4 regions of the Comamonas sp. MYb21 genome follow, and region 3 is predicted to be linked to each of the others. Evidence: predicted binding sites of a transcription regulator. Region 3 holds the regulator's gene; each other region holds the start of a gene.
The links. Region 3 encodes sigma-54, which starts transcription at its own class of promoters, with help from an activator protein. Its sites were predicted from a motif close to TGGCANGNAANCTGCTTT; they were not measured.

Region 1 (4,208 bases), on a different contig from region 3:
CGGTGATCCTCAAGCCGCTGACGCCGCAGAACATCGTGATCGGTGGCGCATCGGGCGCGATGCCCCCCGTGCTGGGCTGGGCCGCGATGACCGGCGATGTCTCGCCCCAGGCACTGCTGCTGTTTTTGATCATCTTCCTGTGGACGCCGCCGCACTTCTGGGCACTGGCGCTGTACCGGGTCGAGGACTACCGCAAGTCCGGCCTGCCGATGCTGCCGGTCACCCATGGGAACTATTACACCCGCGTGCAGGTCTTGCTCTACACCGTGGTCTTGTTTGCCGCCGGCCTGCTGCCCTTCATCATCCAGATGAGCTCCTGGATCTACCTGGTGGCCGCAGTCGTGCTGGGTGCCGGGTTCTTTGGCTATGCCTTTGCGCTGTGGCGCAATTACTCCGATGCGCTGGCGCGCAAGACTTTCCGTTTTTCGCTGGTCTACCTCAGCCTGCTGTTTGTGGCGCTGTTGGTGGACCACTATGTGAGCTGGTAAATCTGCAATGAACAAGCGCAATGCCCTTCGCTGGCTGGCGGGCTCGGCCATGCTGGCCTCGGCCGCCGGTGTCCTCACCGCCTGTAAATCCAAGGCCGATTTCAACGCCATCGACCTGACCGGCAGCAAGGAGTATGGGCAGGACTTCTCCATGCCCGACCAGCATGGCCAGCGCCGCAGCATGGCGGATTTCCAGGGCAAGGTCGTGCTGGTGTTCTTTGGCTTTACCCAGTGCCCCGATGTCTGCCCGACCACCCTGGGTGACCTGGCCGCCGTCAAGCAAAAGCTCGGCGCCAAGGGTGACAAGCTGCAGGTGATCTTTGCCTCGGTCGATCCCTCCCGCGACACGCCCGAGATTCTGCAGGCCTACCTGGCCAACTTTGACCCCAGCTTTCTGGCGCTGCGCGGCAGCGACGAGGAAACGGCCAAGATGGCCAAGGACTTCAAGGTCTACTACAAGCGGGTCGAGGGCCAGACCCCGGGCAGCTACACGATGGACCACACTGCGGGTGACTACATCTTCGACTCCGAAGGCCGCCTGCGTCTGTACAGCCGCTATGGCACGCCAGTCGATACCCTGGCCAAGGACATTGAGCAGCTGATCGACGGCGCTTAAGCGCTTACACGCTTAACAGCGCAGGGCAAGCGCTGCACTCACATCGACCAGATACGCGGCCGCTGCGCTGGCAAGCCCCAGAGGCTGCTGCGCCAGTGGCCCCAGACCGTCTTCCACAGCTGCATGGCAGGCTCCACCACGGGCGCCAGGCCACGCAGCACCAGCATGTGCTCGTTGGGTGCGGTCACCCCGGCCATCAACTCCACTGGGGCAGTATCTAGCAACATTTGGGTGCTCTCCAGCAGCGCTTCGCGTTGCGCGCGGGTGATCGGCGAGCCGCTGGCATAGAGCAAGCTGCCCATGCAGCGCTGGCCCGCCAGGCCCAGCCGGCCGTTGAGCAGCAACTCATCATCGGCCCGGATGCGGCCCCGTTCCAGAAAATGCCCCGGCCAGGCGATGTGCTGTGAAAACACGCCCTGGGTAAAGGGCTGACCGGCCAGCGGCAGGCCCAGCGCGGTGATGTCCCAGGTCAGCAGCTCGGCTCCCGGTGCCAGTTCCATCTGCAGCTCATTGGCCGCGTCGCAGGCATTGTAGGCAATGGCCTCCAGCGGCAGCCATTCCAGCCGGGCGCCGGCCTGCAGCTTAAGGCGGGTGCGCTGCAAGGCCGGCTGGCCATTGCTCTTGTAAAAGCGCGTCGCGCCCGGCGTGGTGATGAGCGCATGCGCGCCCGCCTCTACCTCCACCGAGATATCCAGCACATCGCCCCCCACCAGGCCACCGGGCGGGTGCACCAGCACGTTGTGGCAAATGCCTGGGCCTTCGGGGTAGAGGCTTTTGAGAATGCGCAGCGGGCCATCGTGGCTGAACTGCACTGACGTCTTGCCGGCTTGCTGGCCGTAGCGCAGGTCTAGTTGGGCATGCCAGCTCATGGCTGCGGCTGGTGCTGAATGCCCGCTGGGCAGCAGGGCCCAAGGGCCGGGATTGGAGGTGAGTAGGGTGCGCAAGACATGGCTGGGGTTTTGCAAGCCACGTGCCAGGAACTGCACCGCTCTGGGGTGCTGGCTGTGCTGAATTGGTGCATGCGCGGCAGGTCTGCATGCTTGTGGTGCAAGGAGCAGAGGATGCAGCACGGAAAGCGTGCATGCCCTGCCGCTGCAGCGCCTTGGCATGTGCCTTGCTTTGCACTAGGTATGGAACTGACACCTCGCGAAAAAGACAAGCTGCTGATCTTTACCGCCGCCTTGCTGGCCGAGCGGCGCCTGGCCCGGGGGCTCAAGCTGAACTACCCCGAGGCGGTGGCGCTGATCAGCGCCTTTGTGATGGAGGGCGCGCGCGATGGCAAAACGGTTGCCCAGTTGATGAGCGCTGGCCGCACGGTGCTCACGCGCGCCGATGTGATGGAGGGCATCCCCGAGATGATTGCCGATATCCAGATCGAGGCGACCTTTCCCGATGGCACCAAGCTCGTCACCGTGCATGAGCCCATTGTCTGAATCCCCTCTTTTCCCTTGCGCAAGCCTAGCACCATGAACTTCAAGAAACTCTCTGCCACCGTGGCGGCTGCCGCTGCCGCCTTGCCCCTGTCCGCACTTGCCCATGTGGGCAGCGACGGCGGCGGCCACCATGGCTTTTTGAGCAGCTTTGGCCATGCCTTTGCCCACCCGTTTACCGGCGCGGACCATATGGCGGCGATGCTGGCCGTGGGCGCCTGGAGTGCGCTGACGGTGACGCCCGCCTGGCGCGCCCCGGCCGCCTTTGTGGCCCTGCTGGTGGCGGGGGCGCTGGCAGGTTTTGCCGGTCTGTGGGTGCCCGGCGTGGAGCCGATGATTGCCGCATCGGTGCTGGTGCTGGGCCTGCTGGTGGCGGTGCAAAAGCAGATGCCCTGGGTGCTGGCCGCTGCGCTCGCCGGGGTGTTTGCGTTTTTCCATGGCGCGGCCCACGGCTTTGAGCTGGCGGCCGATTCTGCGCTGGCATCGGCAGGGGCCCTGGCGGGCATGGCGCTGGGCTCGGCCCTGCTGCATGTCGGCGGCATGGTGCTGGGCAAGGCCCTGATGCAGCGCCACCGCTGGCTGGCCAAGTTGGCAGGCGGCGCCACCGCGGTCTTGGGCGCGGCCATGCTGACGCGCCTGGCCTGACGAGGAGCCGCAACATGATCCCAGGTGAACTACTGCTGAATGACGGCGAACATGTGCTGAACCCGGGGCGCCGCACCGCCACGCTGGTGGTGCACAACGCCAGCGACCGGCCCATCCAGGTCGGCTCGCACTACCACTTTGCCGAGACCAATGCCGGCCTGGTCTTTGACCGCCAGGCGGCGCATGGCATGCGACTGCATATTGCCAGCGGCATGGCGGTGCGCTTTGAGCCCGGCCAGCAGCGCACGGTGGAGCTGGTGGATGTTGGCGGCGAGCGGCAGATCTACGGTTTTCGCGGCCTGGTGCAAGGGGCGCTGGAATGAGGCCCGGCATGCTGTGCCTGTGCCCAGGTTCTAAGACAGGATGGTTCTGATGGCAACGATGGACAGACGCGCATACGCAGAGACCTATGGGCCCACGGTGGGTGACCGCCTGCGCCTGGCCGATACCGAACTGGTCGTGCAGGTGGAGCAGGACTTTACCCTGCGCGCGGGCGGCTATGGCGAAGAGGTGAAGTTTGGCGGTGGCAAGACCATCCGTGACGGCATGGCGCAAAGCCAGCGCAGCAGTGCGCAGGACGCGATGGACACGGTGCTGACCAATGCGCTGATCATCGACCACTGGGGCATCGTCAAGGCAGACATTGGCCTGAAGGCCGGCCGCATTGCCGCGATTGGCAAGGCCGGCAACCCGGACACGCAGCCAGGTGTGGACATCATCATCGGCCCAGGCACCGAGATCATCAGCTGCGAAGGCATGGTCGTCACCGCTGGCGGCATCGACACGCACATCCACTTCATCGCGCCCCAGCAGATCGAGGAGGCGCTGACCAGCGGCGTGACGACGATGATTGGCGGCGGCACCGGCCCGGCCACCGGCACCTTTGCGACGACCTGCACGCCCGGCGCCTGGAACATGGAGCGCATGCTGCAGGCGGCCGATGCCTTCCCGATGAACCTGGGTTTTCTGGGCAAGGGCAATGCGAGCTTGCCGCTGGCCCTGCATGAGCAGATCGATGCCGGCGCGATT
Region 2 (4,208 bases), 200 kb from region 3:
TGCCACCGTGCTGGCCGCCAGGCCGCTGGTCTGCGCCTGGGCAAATTCGCGCGTGCTGATATCTGCCCACCAGCGCGAGGACCAGGTGGCGACAGCAGGGTTTTCAGAGGCGGGCATGGGCATTCCAACAAACAGGCGGCACACCATGTGCCGGCGCAGCAGCTATCTTAGGCCATGCAGCTCAACCTAAGCCGTCTTGAGCCGGCGGTACAAGGTCTGCCGGCTGATGCCCAGCAGCCTGGCCGCCTGCGACACATTGCCCCGGCATTGCTGCAGCATCTGCGCGATGGCGGTGTGGGAGAGGGTTTTCAGATCGGTGGCCGGCAGGCTGGGCGGCTGCGCTTGCGCGGCCAAAGCGGCCACCGCCATCGGCGCGCCTTCGCGGTAGCGCAGCAGCTCCTGCGCCAGGTCATCGGAGAGCTGCGACCAGCCAATGGTGTCCTCGCCGGGCAGCAGCAGCGCCGATGCGGTCTGCAGCGCATTGGCGTATTCGCGCAGATTGCCGGGCCAGGGGTAGTGCGCCATCGCAAAGGCCAGATCGGGGTGCAAGCGCACCGTCTGGCCGGGGTTGAACTGCTCCAGCAAACGGCGGGTGATGGCCTCGCGGTCGCTGCGCTCGCGCAGCGCGGGCAACTGCAAGGCCAGGCCATTGATGCGGTAGAACAGATCGGCCCGAAAGCGCCCCTGCGCCACCGCTTCGCGCAGCTGGTGGTGGGTGGCGCAGACCAGCGCAAAATCGAGCTGCTGGGCCTTGCCGCCCCCCAGCGGGGTGATGCTGCGCTCCTGCAGCACACGCAGCAAACGGGTTTGCAGCGCCAGCGGCATATCGCCGATTTCATCGAGAAACAGCGTGCCGCCCTGGGCCTCGCGCAGGCGGCCCAGCTGGCCATCGCGCCGGGCGCCGGTAAAGGCACCTGACTCATAGCCAAACAGCTCGGCCTCGATCAAATGCTCCGGAATCGCCGCGCAGTTGATGGCGACAAAAGGCGCGGCATGGCGCGCGCTGCTGTCGTGCAGCGCGCGGGCAAACAGCTCCTTGCCCACGCCCGATTCGCCCTGCACCAGCAAGGCAATGCCCTTGCCCCAGGTGCGCCGGCCGCGCTCTGCGGCTGCGCGCCAGCCCGGGTCGCCAGTGTCCAGCTGGGCCAGCGCATCAGGCGCTGACGGCTGGGGCACGGCCACGAGCGGCGCCCGGCCCGGCCGATCGCCTGGCAGCGCACGCGGTACAGTGGCCACCGGCGCGGTCTGTGCCGCCTGGGGCAGCACCAGGCGCGCAAACACGCTGCGGCCGGTGTGCAAGGCCGCCAGATGCAGGCGCTCGGTCTGGGTGGGGCCCCGGGCCAGCCAGTCGCGCAGCGGCATCGCGCTGATATCGTCCCAGTGCAGATGGCCCCAGTCGGCGGCAGCGATCTTGAGGCTTTGCATGGCGGTGCGGTTGCCGCCCAGCAGCAAGCCATCGGGCGCCAGCGCCAGAATGCCTTCACCGGCTGTGCCCACCCCTTCGGCCTGGGTGTGGAAATGCATGCGCCAATCGCGCTGGTGGCGTGCCAGCAGCCAGCGGTTTTCGATCATGCGGGCAGCGGTGGTGGCCAGCCCCAAGGTATGGGCCTGGGCCAGGCGCTGGTCGCCGGAGATATCGAGCACGCCCAGCAGCTGGCCCTGGGCGCTGAAGATGGGCGAGGCTGCGCAGTTCAAAAAACTGTTGGCCTCCAGAAAGTGCTCCGCGCCTTCGACGCGCAGCGGCGTGGCTTCCACCAGCGCCGTGCCAATCGCATTCGTGCCGCGCGCCTCTTCGGTCCAGATCGCGCCACTGCGCAGCGCCACGCGCTCGGCCTTGTTCAGGAAAGGGGCATCGCCCAAGGTGTGCAGCAAGGTGCTTTGGGCGTTGGCCAGGATGACCATGCTGTGGCTGTCCTGGATCTGCTCGAACACATAGTCCATCACCGGCCGGGCAATGGCGAGCAGGTCTTCGCTGCGCGTGAGCACCTGGCGCATTTCGGAGCCGGTGAGCGGGTCACCGCCAGACCCCCGGCCGACCGGCTGCACCCCCGCGCGCAGGCTGCGCTGCCAGGAGCTGGCAATGCGCGCCTGCACGGCCCCGGGCGGGCATTCACCATGTGCCAACAAATGCACCCGTGCCTGGCGCAGCACCTGGGAGGTGATCTGGGGATCCATGTTGTCTCCTTGCAAGCCTGTCTGCGCAGGCCCATGGGGACAGTATAGGAAAGCGGCCGCGTGGGGTCGCCGTGAATAGCCATGCCGCTGTCCGACTGTTCCAGATTGGAACACCTGCCTTGTCCAGCGCTGTTCCATCCGCTGTCCGGGCTTCACAGCAAGCTCAAACAAATCAACCACTTGGCACGAAATCAGGCCTGGCATGCATCTTGATATATCTGGTGTGACTCGTGCCTTTTCCTGCTTGCATCCGGCACGAATCAGCTTGCGATATCCATTTCCAAGGAGACACACCATGCAATACGTATTTCCCGGCCAATCGGGCGCCAAGATCAGCTACAAAAAGCAGTACAACAACTTCATTGGTGGCCAGTGGAAGGCGCCCGTCAAAGGCCAGTACTTTGATGTGATCTCGCCGATCAACGGCCAGGTCTACACACAGGCCGCACGCTCGACCGCCGAAGATGTGGAGCTGGCACTGGATGCCGCCCATGCCGCGGCCGACGCCTGGGGCAAGAAGTCGGCGACCGAGCGCTCCAATGTGCTGCTGCAGATTGCCGACCGCATCGACGCGAATACCGAACTGCTGGCCTACGCCGAGACCGTGGACAACGGCAAGGCGATCCGCGAGACGCTCAATGCCGACATTCCGCTGTCGGCCGACCACTTCCGCTACTTTGCCGGCGCGCTGCGGGCGCAGGAAGGCGGCATCAGCGAGATCGACAACACGACGGTGGCCTACCACTACCACGAGCCGCTGGGCGTCGTCGGCCAGATCATTCCCTGGAACTTCCCCATCCTGATGGCTGCCTGGAAGCTGGCCCCCGCCATTGCTGCGGGCAACTGCGTGGTGCTCAAGCCCGCAGAATCCACCCCCATCAGCCTGCTGATCCTCATCGAGTTGATCGAAGACCTGCTGCCCGCCGGCGTGCTCAACGTGGTCAACGGCTATGGCCGTGAGGCCGGCATGCCGCTGGCCAACAGCAAGCGCATCGCCAAGATTGCCTTTACCGGCTCGACCAGCACCGGCCGCGTCATCGCCCAGGCTGCTGCCAACAACCTGATCCCCGCAACGCTCGAGCTGGGCGGCAAGTCGCCCAATGTGTTCTTTGCTGATGTGATGGACCAGGACGACGCCTTCCTCGACAAGGCGATCGAAGGCCTGGTGCTGTTCGCCTTCAACCAGGGCGAGGTCTGCACCTGCCCCAGCCGCGCGCTGATCCATGAGTCCATCTATGACCGCTTCATGGAAAAGGTGCTCAAGCGCATTGCCGCCATCAAGCACGGCAACCCGCTGGACACCGACAGCATGATGGGTGCGCAGGCCAGCAAGGAGCAGCTGATCAAGATCAGCAGCTACCTGGACCTGGGCCGCCAGGAAGGCGCCGAGGTGCTGATCGGCGGCGCCGAAGCCAAGCTCGGCGGCGATCTGGACGGCGGCTACTATGTGCAGCCCACGGTGTTCAAGGGCCACAACAAGATGCGCATCTTCCAGGAAGAGATCTTTGGCCCGGTGCTGGCTGTCACCACCTTCAAGACCGAAGAAGAAGCGCTGGAGCTGGCCAACGACACCTTGTACGGCCTGGGCGCAGGTGTGTGGACGCGCAATGGCAACCTGGCCTACCGCATGGGCCGCGCGATCAAGGCCGGCCGCGTCTGGACCAACTGCTACCACCACTACCCCGCCCATGCTGCCTTTGGCGGCTACAAAGAGTCCGGCATCGGCCGTGAGAACCACAAGATGATGCTCAACCACTACCAGCAGACCAAGAATCTGTTGGTGTCCTACTCCGAAAACAAGCTGGGCTTCTTCTAATAGAACGGTGTGCTGGGCGGTGTGCCCGGCCCAGGGTGCCATGGTGCTTTGGGCTGGGGCCACGCACACCGGTCTGTGCAAATCCCCCCCTACCGGCAGGCATGGCCCATGCCTTGCCTGCCATCACCGGAGACAGCAACATGGTTGTGGAAAAAGTGGTGGCCACGCCGGCCGCGCAAGCGCTGATTGCCTTGCTCAAAGACAAGCATGGCCCCGG
Region 3 (4,208 bases):
GCAGCTTTGATGTGATGGCCGAGTACGCGATCTGGGCCGCAGGCCAGGGCGACTGGCAGACCGCCAATGCGCTGCAGGCCGAGTTGAACAAGGCGATGACGCACTGGAGCGGCCAGCAGCGCCAGCTCAACCGCGAGATGCTGCAGCGCCTGAAAACCGCGTTCGCCGCCCAGCCCAAGTAAGCGCGCGGCCCTGGGACGGCTGCAATAGGCCTGCTGCCAGCAGGCCATCAAACCGCCCGGCAGCCCTTGCCGCACGCCAGTTTGCGCTTGCGCAGACAGCCGCCACAGCGCAGTCGCTAAAATCGCTGTCTATGGCAAAAATCATCGTTCTGGCCCTGGTGCTGCTTTTCTTTGGCTGCGGCCTCTACATGCACCTGCGCGGCAAGGTGCGGCACAAGCTGCTGCGCCAGCTGTTTGACCACTCCACCTTTACGGCGCCGTTCAATGTGTTCATGCTGATGTTCAGCAAGGTACCGCGCACGCCCTACCTGCCCACCAGCACCTTCCCCGACCTGGCCCCGCTGCAGGCCCACTGGCGCGAGATCCGCGAAGAGGCCATCGGCCTGCACCAGGCCATGCAGATCAAGGCGGCGGCCAACAACGACGACGCGGGCTTCAACTCCTTCTTCAAGACCGGCTGGAAGCGCTTCTACCTGAAGTGGTATGGCCAGGCCCACCCGTCTGCGATGGAGCTCTGCCCCAAGACCACGGCGCTGGTGCAGGCCATCCCCGGCATCAAGGCCGCCATGTTTGCCGAGCTGCCGCCCGGCGCTAAGCTCAACCTGCACCGCGACCCCTATGCCGGCTCGCTGCGCTACCACCTCGCTGTGCTGGCGCCCAATGACGACCGCTGCATGATCGAGGTCGATGGCACGCCCTACAGCTGGCGCGAGGGCGAAGGCGTGATCTTTGACGAGACCTTCATGCACTGGGCCGAGAACGGCTCCGAAGGCAACCGCATCGTGCTGTTCTGCGATGTCGAGCGCCCGATGACCAATGGCTTTGCGCAGTGGCTCAACCGCTGGCTGGGCACGCATGTGGTGGCTGCTGCCAGCTCGCCCAACAACGAAGGCGATCCGCGCGGCTTCATCAGCCGCATCTTCAAGATCTCGTTCTACATGGGCCAGTACCGCCGCCGCTTCAAGGCCTGGAACAAGACCGCCTACAAGCTCACCAAGTTCGGCCTGATGCTGGCCGTACTGGCCTTGTTCATCTGGTGGCTGTGGCCGAAGTAAATCGGCAGCTTCCACAAGCGAAAACCGCAGTGCCCAGGCAGCTGCGGTTTTTTTATGGTGGCTGAGACTTTGGCTACAGCGCCTTGCGCAAGCTGGCGGGCGGGATGCGCATGGCCTCGCGGTACTTGGCCACCGTGCGGCGCGCGCATTCAATGCCCTGGGCCTGCAGCAGATCGGCGATCTTTGCATCCGACAGCGGCTTCTTCGCGCTTTCCTCGTCGAGCAGCTGCTTGATCAGCGCCTTGACGGCCGTGCTCGACGCGCTGCCGCCGGTCTCGGTGCCCAAGCCCGAGCCAAAGAAGTACTTGAGCTCAAACGTGCCCTGGGGCGTGGCCATGTACTTGGCCGTGGTCACGCGGCTGATGGTGGATTCGTGCAGGCCCAGCTCGTCGGCAATCTCGCGCAGCACCATGGGGCGCATCGCCAGCTCGCCATGCACAAAGAAATTGCGCTGGCGCTCGACGATGGCCTGCGAGACGCGCAAGATGGTGTCAAAGCGCTGCTGGATGTTCTTGATGAACCAGCGCGCCTCCTGCAGCCGCTGCTGCAGTGCGCCATGGCCTTCGCTGCCCTTGTGGCTGCGCAAGGCATTGGCGTAGACATCCTGCACGCGCAGGCGCGGCATCACCTCGGCATTGAGCTGCACGCTGAAACCGGGCACCGGCAGGCCGCGCTCATTGCTGGGTCGCACGATGACATCGGGGATGATGGTGTTGCGGTCCACATCGGCATAGGGCCGGCCGGGGCGGGGTTCGAGCTTGGCGATCAGCGCCAGCGCGCTGCGCACCGCCGCCTCGTTGCAACCGGTCAGCTGCACCAGCTTGCGCACATCACGGCGCGCCAGCAGATCAAGGGACTCCTGGCAGACCAGCAAGGCAGTCTCCAGCGCCAGCGCATCGGCCTCGGGCGTGTCCGAGCCCTCTTCATCCAACAGGCGCTGCTGGGCCTTGATCTGCAGCTGCATGCACTCGGACAGGTTGCGCGCGCCCACACCAATCGGCTCCAGGCTTTGCAGCAAGCGCAGCGCCACGGTCAGGTGGTGCAGCAGCGCCTCGTAGCGCTCGGGGTCCGAAGCATCGCCAAAGCTTTGCGCGAGCTCGGCCAGCGTTTCTTCGAGGTAGCCGTCGTCGTTCAGCGATTCGATCAGAAAGTAGAGCGCGGCCCGGTCTTCCTGGCACAGGCGCAGCGACAAGGCCTGGCGGTGCAGCACATCCTGCAGGCTCAGGTGCTCGCTGCGCCGGTCGGACATCGGCGTCTCGTCGTCATCATCGCCTGCGCTGGAGCGGGCGGGCAGATCGCCGCCCCACTCTTCCCAGTCCGATGCCGAATCGCCGGCAGCGGCCTCGGCATCGACGCCGGTTTCCTTGCCCGCAGCAAAATCCAGCGGCTGGTCGGAGGTTCCGGGCTCGAAATCGCTGCTGTTGCTGGTGTCGGCGCTGGCAGCAGTATCGGCAGCCTTGTCGGCTGCTTCTGCAGCCTCGGCAGATTCAGCGGCGTCTTTACCGGCTTCGGCCTCGGGGGCCTCTTCGCCCTCGCGCTCCAGAAACGGGTTTTCGTCGAGCATCTGCTCGACTTCCTGCGTCAGCTCCTGCGTGGACAGCTGCAGCAGGCGAATCGACTGCTGCAACTGGGGCGTTAGGGTCAGGTTCTGCGATACGCGCAGCGACAGCGACGGCATCATGGCTGCGCCTTTGCAGCGGCTGCGGCAGTTGGCAACAGATCAGCCCTACCGGGCCCGCAGCGCGGGTCGGTAGCTTGGCTGGCACGCCCGCCAAGGCGTGCGGTGTCACATACGGAAATGTTCACCCAGATACACCCTCCGGACCTCTGCGTTCTCCACAATCTCTTGCGGCGTCCCGGCGGCCAGCACCTTGCCATCGCTGATGATGCAGGCATGGTCACAGATACCCAGGGTTTCGCGCACATTGTGGTCGGTGATCAGCACGCCAATGCCGCGCTCCTTGAGGAAGGCGACAATGCGCTGGATCTCGATCACGGCGATGGGGTCGATGCCGGCGAAGGGCTCGTCGAGCAAGATAAAACGGGGCTGGGTGGCCAGTGCACGGGCGATCTCGACGCGGCGGCGCTCGCCCCCGGACAGCGCCACCGACGGTGACTCGCGCAGGTGCTCGACCCGCAGCTCCTGCAGCAGCGCGGTGAGCTGGCGCTCGACCTCGGCGCGCGAGAGCGGCTTGCCATGCTCATCCTTTTGCAGCTCCAGCACGGCGCGCACATTGTCCTGCACGCTGAGCTTGCGAAAGATCGAGGCTTCCTGCGGCAGGTAGGACAGGCCCAGCTGCGAGCGCTGGTGGATCGGCATATTGGCCACCGACTGCCCATCGATGCGGATATCCCCGCCATCGCTGCGCACCAGGCCCACGATCATGTAGAACGAGGTGGTCTTGCCCGCGCCATTGGGGCCGAGCAAACCCACCACTTCGCCCTTGCGCACCGACAGCGATACATCCTTGACCACCTTGCGGCTGCCATAGGACTTCTCCAGGTGCAAGACCTCCAGCTGGCTGCGGTGGTCGCTGTTGGCGACCCGGGCATTGACGGAAATGGTCGACGAGTTTTCTGCCACGGTTACTTGGCTCCGTCGTTCAGTTGGGTGCTGGGGCGCAATGGCGTCTTGTCATCGGCAGCGGGCTTGGCCGGGGCGCTGGCCTTGTCGTCCGCCTTGCCGTCGGCCTTGGGCGTCAGGATCACGCGCACGCGGTCCTTCTTGGGCGCGCCGGGCTTGGGATCGGCCGCCGCCTGGGCACCCTTTTGGCCGGAGACCGTGAAGGTGTCGCTCAGGTTGTTGTAGACGATCAGCGGGCCACTGACCTGGTCGGTCAACGTGGTCTCGCGGTAGCGGCGCAGCTCGCCACGGCGCTCAAAGTGCACGGTGTCGTCGCGGCCGTTATAGGTGATGACCTCGCCTTCGCCTTCGACGAACTCGTCGGGCGCGCCAGGGGCGGAATCCCGC
Region 4 (4,208 bases), on a different contig from region 3:
GGTAGAAGGGATCGCGAAAAATCTCCTGCGCCTGGGTCCAGGTCTCCTGCGGGCCCGGAATGCCGGGGTTGCCCTGGGCGATGATGGACCACAGCACCAGCAGCAGGCCAAAGCCCAGCACGGGCGGCAGCAGGCTTTGCACCAGCGCGCCAAAGCGCTGCTGCCAAAGGGCAGCCATATCGCGCTTGGCGGCGGCAGGCACGGCAGGCGTGGCAGCAGCAGGCTGGCTGCCCGCTACCACCGGCAAACTCCGCGCCATGTGCTCATGGATGGACAACACCTTGCGCTCGGCTGGGGCCGGCGTGGGCAGGGGCGAAACACTCTCTCGCAATGCAGCGGGCATGGGGCTCTCCTTGTCAGGCCTTGATGGCAAAGCTGTCGGCGTACTTGGCGGGGTCCGAGCCATCCCAGACCTTGCCGTCGATCAGCTGGCTGCTGCGCATGTCCGACTTGGGCACGGCGATCTTCAGCTGCGCAGCCGCTTCCTTGTACAGGGCGGTCTGGTTGATCTTCTTGGCAACGGCCAGGTAGTCAGGGTGGCTCTTGAGCAAACCCCAGCGCTTGTGCTGGGTGAGGAACCACATGCCATCGGACAGATAGGGGTAGCTGGCCTCGCCATCGGCGAAGAACTTCATGTGGTTGGGGTCGTCCCAGGTCTTGCCCAGGCCGTTTTGGTAGCGGCCCAGAATGCGCTGGTTGATGGCATCGACGCTGGTGTTCACATAGGCCTTGCCGGCAATGGTCTCGGCCATCTTCTGCTTATTCTGCAGGCTGGCATCGATCCAGCGGCCCGCCTCCAGGATGGCCATGGTCACCGCGCGTGCGGTATTGGGGTGGCGGCTGACAAAGTCCTGCGTGCAGCCCAGCACCTTTTCCGGGTGGTCACGCCAGATGTCCTGGGTGGTGACGGCCGTGATGCCGATGCCATCCATGATCGCGCGGTGGCCCCAGGGCTCGCCCACGCAAAAGCCATCCATATTGCCCACGCGCATATTGGCCACCATCTGCGGCGGCGGCACGGTGATCACTTTCGCATCCTTGAGCGGATGGATGCCCGCGCTCGCCAGCCAGTAGTACAGCCACATCGCATGGGTGCCGGTCGGAAAGGTCTGCGCAAAGGTGTATTCGCGCTTTTCCGCGCCCATCAGCTTGGCGAGCGACGCCGCATCGACGGCGCCCTTGTCGGCCAGCTTTTTGGACAGGGTGATCGCCTGGCCATTGCGGTTGAGCGTCATCAGCACCGCCATGTCCTTTTGCGGGCTGCCCACGCCCAGCTGCACGCCGTAGACCAGGCCGTAGAGCACATGGGCAAAGTCCAGATCGCCATTGACCAGCTTGTCGCGCACGCCAGCCCAGCTTGCTTCCTTGGTCGGCGTGATCTTGACGCCGTACTTCTGGTCCAGGCCCAGCACCGAGGCCATCACGACGCTGGCGCAGTCGGTCAGCGGGATAAAGCCGATATTGACCTCTTTTTTCTCGGGCGCATCCGAGCCTGCGGCCCAGACGCCCTGGTGGCCCAGCGCGCTGTAGACAAAGGTGGCGGCCGCTGCCTGGGCGCCATGGCGCAAGAACTGGCGGCGGCCGGCCAGCGGCGAAGAAGCGGGCGAAGCCTCTGCCGCCAGGGCGGTGTCAGGGTTGGGGCGTATCGTCATTCTTGTCAAACTCCATCGAAGGCGTTGCAGATTCCAAAAACAAAAAACGGCGTCCTTTCGCTGAGGGCTTGCACCATCAGGAAAGGGACGCCGTTGTCCCGAAATAACTCGCGATTACCGGAAACAGGCCGCCTTTGGCCTGGTTGGAAAGATCAATGCATATTCCATGCCAATTCAAAAATTGCAGCGCGTCCCTCTAGAGAGCCGACCTGGGCGGGCACTGCACAGCGGCCCGCGTCCCTGCAATGGTGCATTGCAGCAGCCTGCGGGCCAGCGGCTGCCATGCTTTGGTGCGCGGGGGGAAAGCTGCTAGCGCTCAGTTGCAGCAGGGGCTGCAGGGGCTGCAGGCGCTTGGGGCACCAAGGCCGCCATTGCCAGCACGGCCTCGGCCACCTCCAGCATGCGCTTGTTCTGGTTCATCGCCGTCTGGCGCAGCAGCTGGTAGGCATCGCTCTCGCAGAGCTGGTGCTGGGCCATCAGCAGGCCCTTGGCGCGCTCCAGGGTCTTGCGCTCATGCAGGGCCGTCCTGGCTTCATCAATCTGGGTTTGCATGGTCTGCAGTCGCTGCGATTGCTGCTGCACCAGCGACAGGATATCGCGCCCCAGCGCCGGCGCGCCCACGGCATCGAGCGACCAGGTATCGGGCGGCGCCGAGGCCTCAAAAAAGGCCATACCGCCTTCGCTGCCCTCTGCGCCCTCTTGGGCAGGTTCAGCACCCGGTGGCAGCGCCTGCAAGGCTGCCAGCGCTTGCTCCTGCGCCTGCAGCTTGTGCAGGCACAGCACCTGCAGCTCCTGCGCGACCAAGGTCTCCACCCCATGCAAGGCATCGAGCCGGTGGCTGCAGGCCGCAAACCAATCGGCGCTCCAACTGCGGCTCAGGCTGGCCCCGCTCGCGGTATGGGCCACGCGGCGCATGCGCTCCACCGCCGCCATATCGGTATCGCCCGCCATATGGGCCTGCCACAGCACCAGCACGCGCGTCGTGGCCAGGCTGGCAAACACCTCAAAACAGCGCTCCTGCGATTCGATCAAATGCAGCCACTGCGCCCGGGCACTGGGCTGCAGCTGGCCTGAGGCAAAGGCGCTGGTGCCGCAGGCGCGCTCCTGCCCGGCCAGCTCCTTGCCCTGCATCAGGTGGAACAGGGCCACCAGCATGCGCGATATCTCGGGCTCATTGGCGCTGTCGGCTGCCTCAAACACGACGGACAGACAGCCGGCAATCAGGCGCGCAAAGGCGTCGGTACAAGCGGGGGGCGTGAGCCGCCCGGCCTGCACCTGGGCGCGCAGCGCAGGCAGGGCCGCCACGCCTTGCAAGGTATAGGCAATCGCATTGCACAGCCGCGCGCCGCTGCCACCCGAAGGGTGCGGGCCCAGGCGATCGAGCTCATCGCGCACATTGGCGATCTGTGCATCGGCCAGCAGCCGCTGGGGCGCCAATAGCTCGGTGCCCTGCGCGCCGCCACTGGCCAGCACCATGTTCGACAGCCCGCGCTCCTTTTGCAGCGCATGCACCAGGCCCGACATCGCCACCACCAGCGAGCAGGCCTTGCCCAGCTGCTCCAGCGCGGCCATCTCATGCTGGCGGGCAGCGACCAGAAAATGCAGGGAAGACTTCATAAACGCGCACCACCGATGTTGAGCGCTCTACCCAGCAGGTTTCATGCCATGCCAGCCGGGGCCCTGCCCCAGCGCCGCTCAGCGCAGCATGCTGGACATGGCCGAGAGGCAATTGGTCATGCGCACCGCCGATTCAATGTCCGGCGCGCTGAAACGCACGGTGCGGCCATCGACCCGCTCCAGCGTCGGCCACTGGCAGAACAGATCGGCCATGCCGGGCGAGGTGGCGGCAATCTGCACCTGCACCGGGCTGGCGGTGTGCAGCGGCTGGCAGCGCCCGCGCCCGGCCAGACCCTGCTCGACCCCGACGCGGATGGCTTTTTGCGCCTGCTCGGGCGAGAGGCTGATGCCGCTGCCCTGGCCGGTGGCACGCTTGGTCTGCACAAACACCGCCTGCGGGAAGATCGCCTGGTTCTCCTCGCGCAGCACATCGTCGCCGGCCAGCATCACCACCGGCGCGCCATAGGCGCCTGCCAAGGCGCCGTAGAGGCTGGCCTCGCTGGCCTCCTGCCCATTGATATGGATGCTGGCAAAGGCAAAGCTGTTGATGGTGTGGGCCAGAATGCCCCGGCCCTGCGCGCGTGAGTGGTAGCCGACCATGCAGACCGCATCCACCCCCAGCTCCACGCCGGCTACCATGCTCAGGTAGCGCGGCTTGCCCTGGATGACCTGGGCGCGCGCATCGAGCAGATCGGGCGGCATATTGCGAAAGCCGCCATGCGAGTCATTGACATAGACCTCGAGCGCACCAGCGGCAAAAGCGCCTTCGACGGCGGCATTGGCCTCCTGGGCCATCAGGCGGCGCGCGCGCTCATACTCGGGGTTGCCCGCACGCACCTGCTCGGGGTGGTAAACACCGGCCACGCCTTCGATATCGACAGAAATCAGTACTTTCATCGCCTCAGTCCTTGCACAGTTCTTGCAGCCCCCAGCGCTGGT

Region 1: a site for sigma-54 is predicted at 2,063-2,080, ahead of WH367_RS04165 (urease accessory protein UreD). Genes of this name have one in related genera too.
Region 2: a site for sigma-54 is predicted at 2,374-2,391, ahead of exaC (acetaldehyde dehydrogenase ExaC). Genes of this name have one in related genera too.
Region 4: a site for sigma-54 is predicted at 1,807-1,824, ahead of WH367_RS03240 (CmpA/NrtA family ABC transporter substrate-binding protein). Genes of this name have one in related genera too.

Annotation. Positions count from the first base shown of each region.
Region 1 is NZ_JBBGZC010000002.1:277,605-281,812, forward strand. It holds gene cyoE (heme o synthase) at 1-488, shown strand, start outside; gene WH367_RS04160 (SCO family protein) at 496-1,104, shown strand; gene WH367_RS04165 (urease accessory protein UreD) at 1,143-1,973, opposite strand; gene WH367_RS04170 (urease subunit gamma) at 2,235-2,537, shown strand; gene WH367_RS04175 (HupE/UreJ family protein) at 2,571-3,179, shown strand; gene WH367_RS04180 (urease subunit beta) at 3,194-3,502, shown strand; gene ureC (urease subunit alpha) at 3,552-4,208, shown strand, end outside.
Region 2 is NZ_JBBGZC010000011.1:11,822-16,029, forward strand. It holds gene WH367_RS16890 (creatininase family protein) at 1-117, opposite strand, end outside; gene WH367_RS16895 (sigma-54-dependent Fis family transcriptional regulator) at 187-2,175, opposite strand; gene exaC (acetaldehyde dehydrogenase ExaC) at 2,471-3,991, shown strand; gene WH367_RS16905 (DUF779 domain-containing protein) at 4,132-4,208, shown strand, end outside.
Region 3 is NZ_JBBGZC010000011.1:211,284-215,491, forward strand. It holds gene WH367_RS17835 (hypothetical protein) at 1-182, shown strand, start outside; gene WH367_RS17840 (aspartyl/asparaginyl beta-hydroxylase domain-containing protein) at 314-1,237, shown strand; gene WH367_RS17845 (RNA polymerase factor sigma-54) at 1,311-2,918, opposite strand; gene lptB (LPS export ABC transporter ATP-binding protein) at 3,024-3,800, opposite strand; gene lptA (lipopolysaccharide transport periplasmic protein LptA) at 3,824-4,208, opposite strand, start outside.
Region 4 is NZ_JBBGZC010000002.1:52,738-56,945, reverse strand. It holds gene ntrB (nitrate ABC transporter permease) at 1-259, opposite strand, end outside; gene WH367_RS03240 (CmpA/NrtA family ABC transporter substrate-binding protein) at 357-1,652, opposite strand; gene WH367_RS03235 (nitrate- and nitrite sensing domain-containing protein) at 1,962-3,269, opposite strand; gene WH367_RS03230 (M55 family metallopeptidase) at 3,348-4,166, opposite strand; gene WH367_RS03225 (P1 family peptidase) at 4,171-4,208, opposite strand, start outside.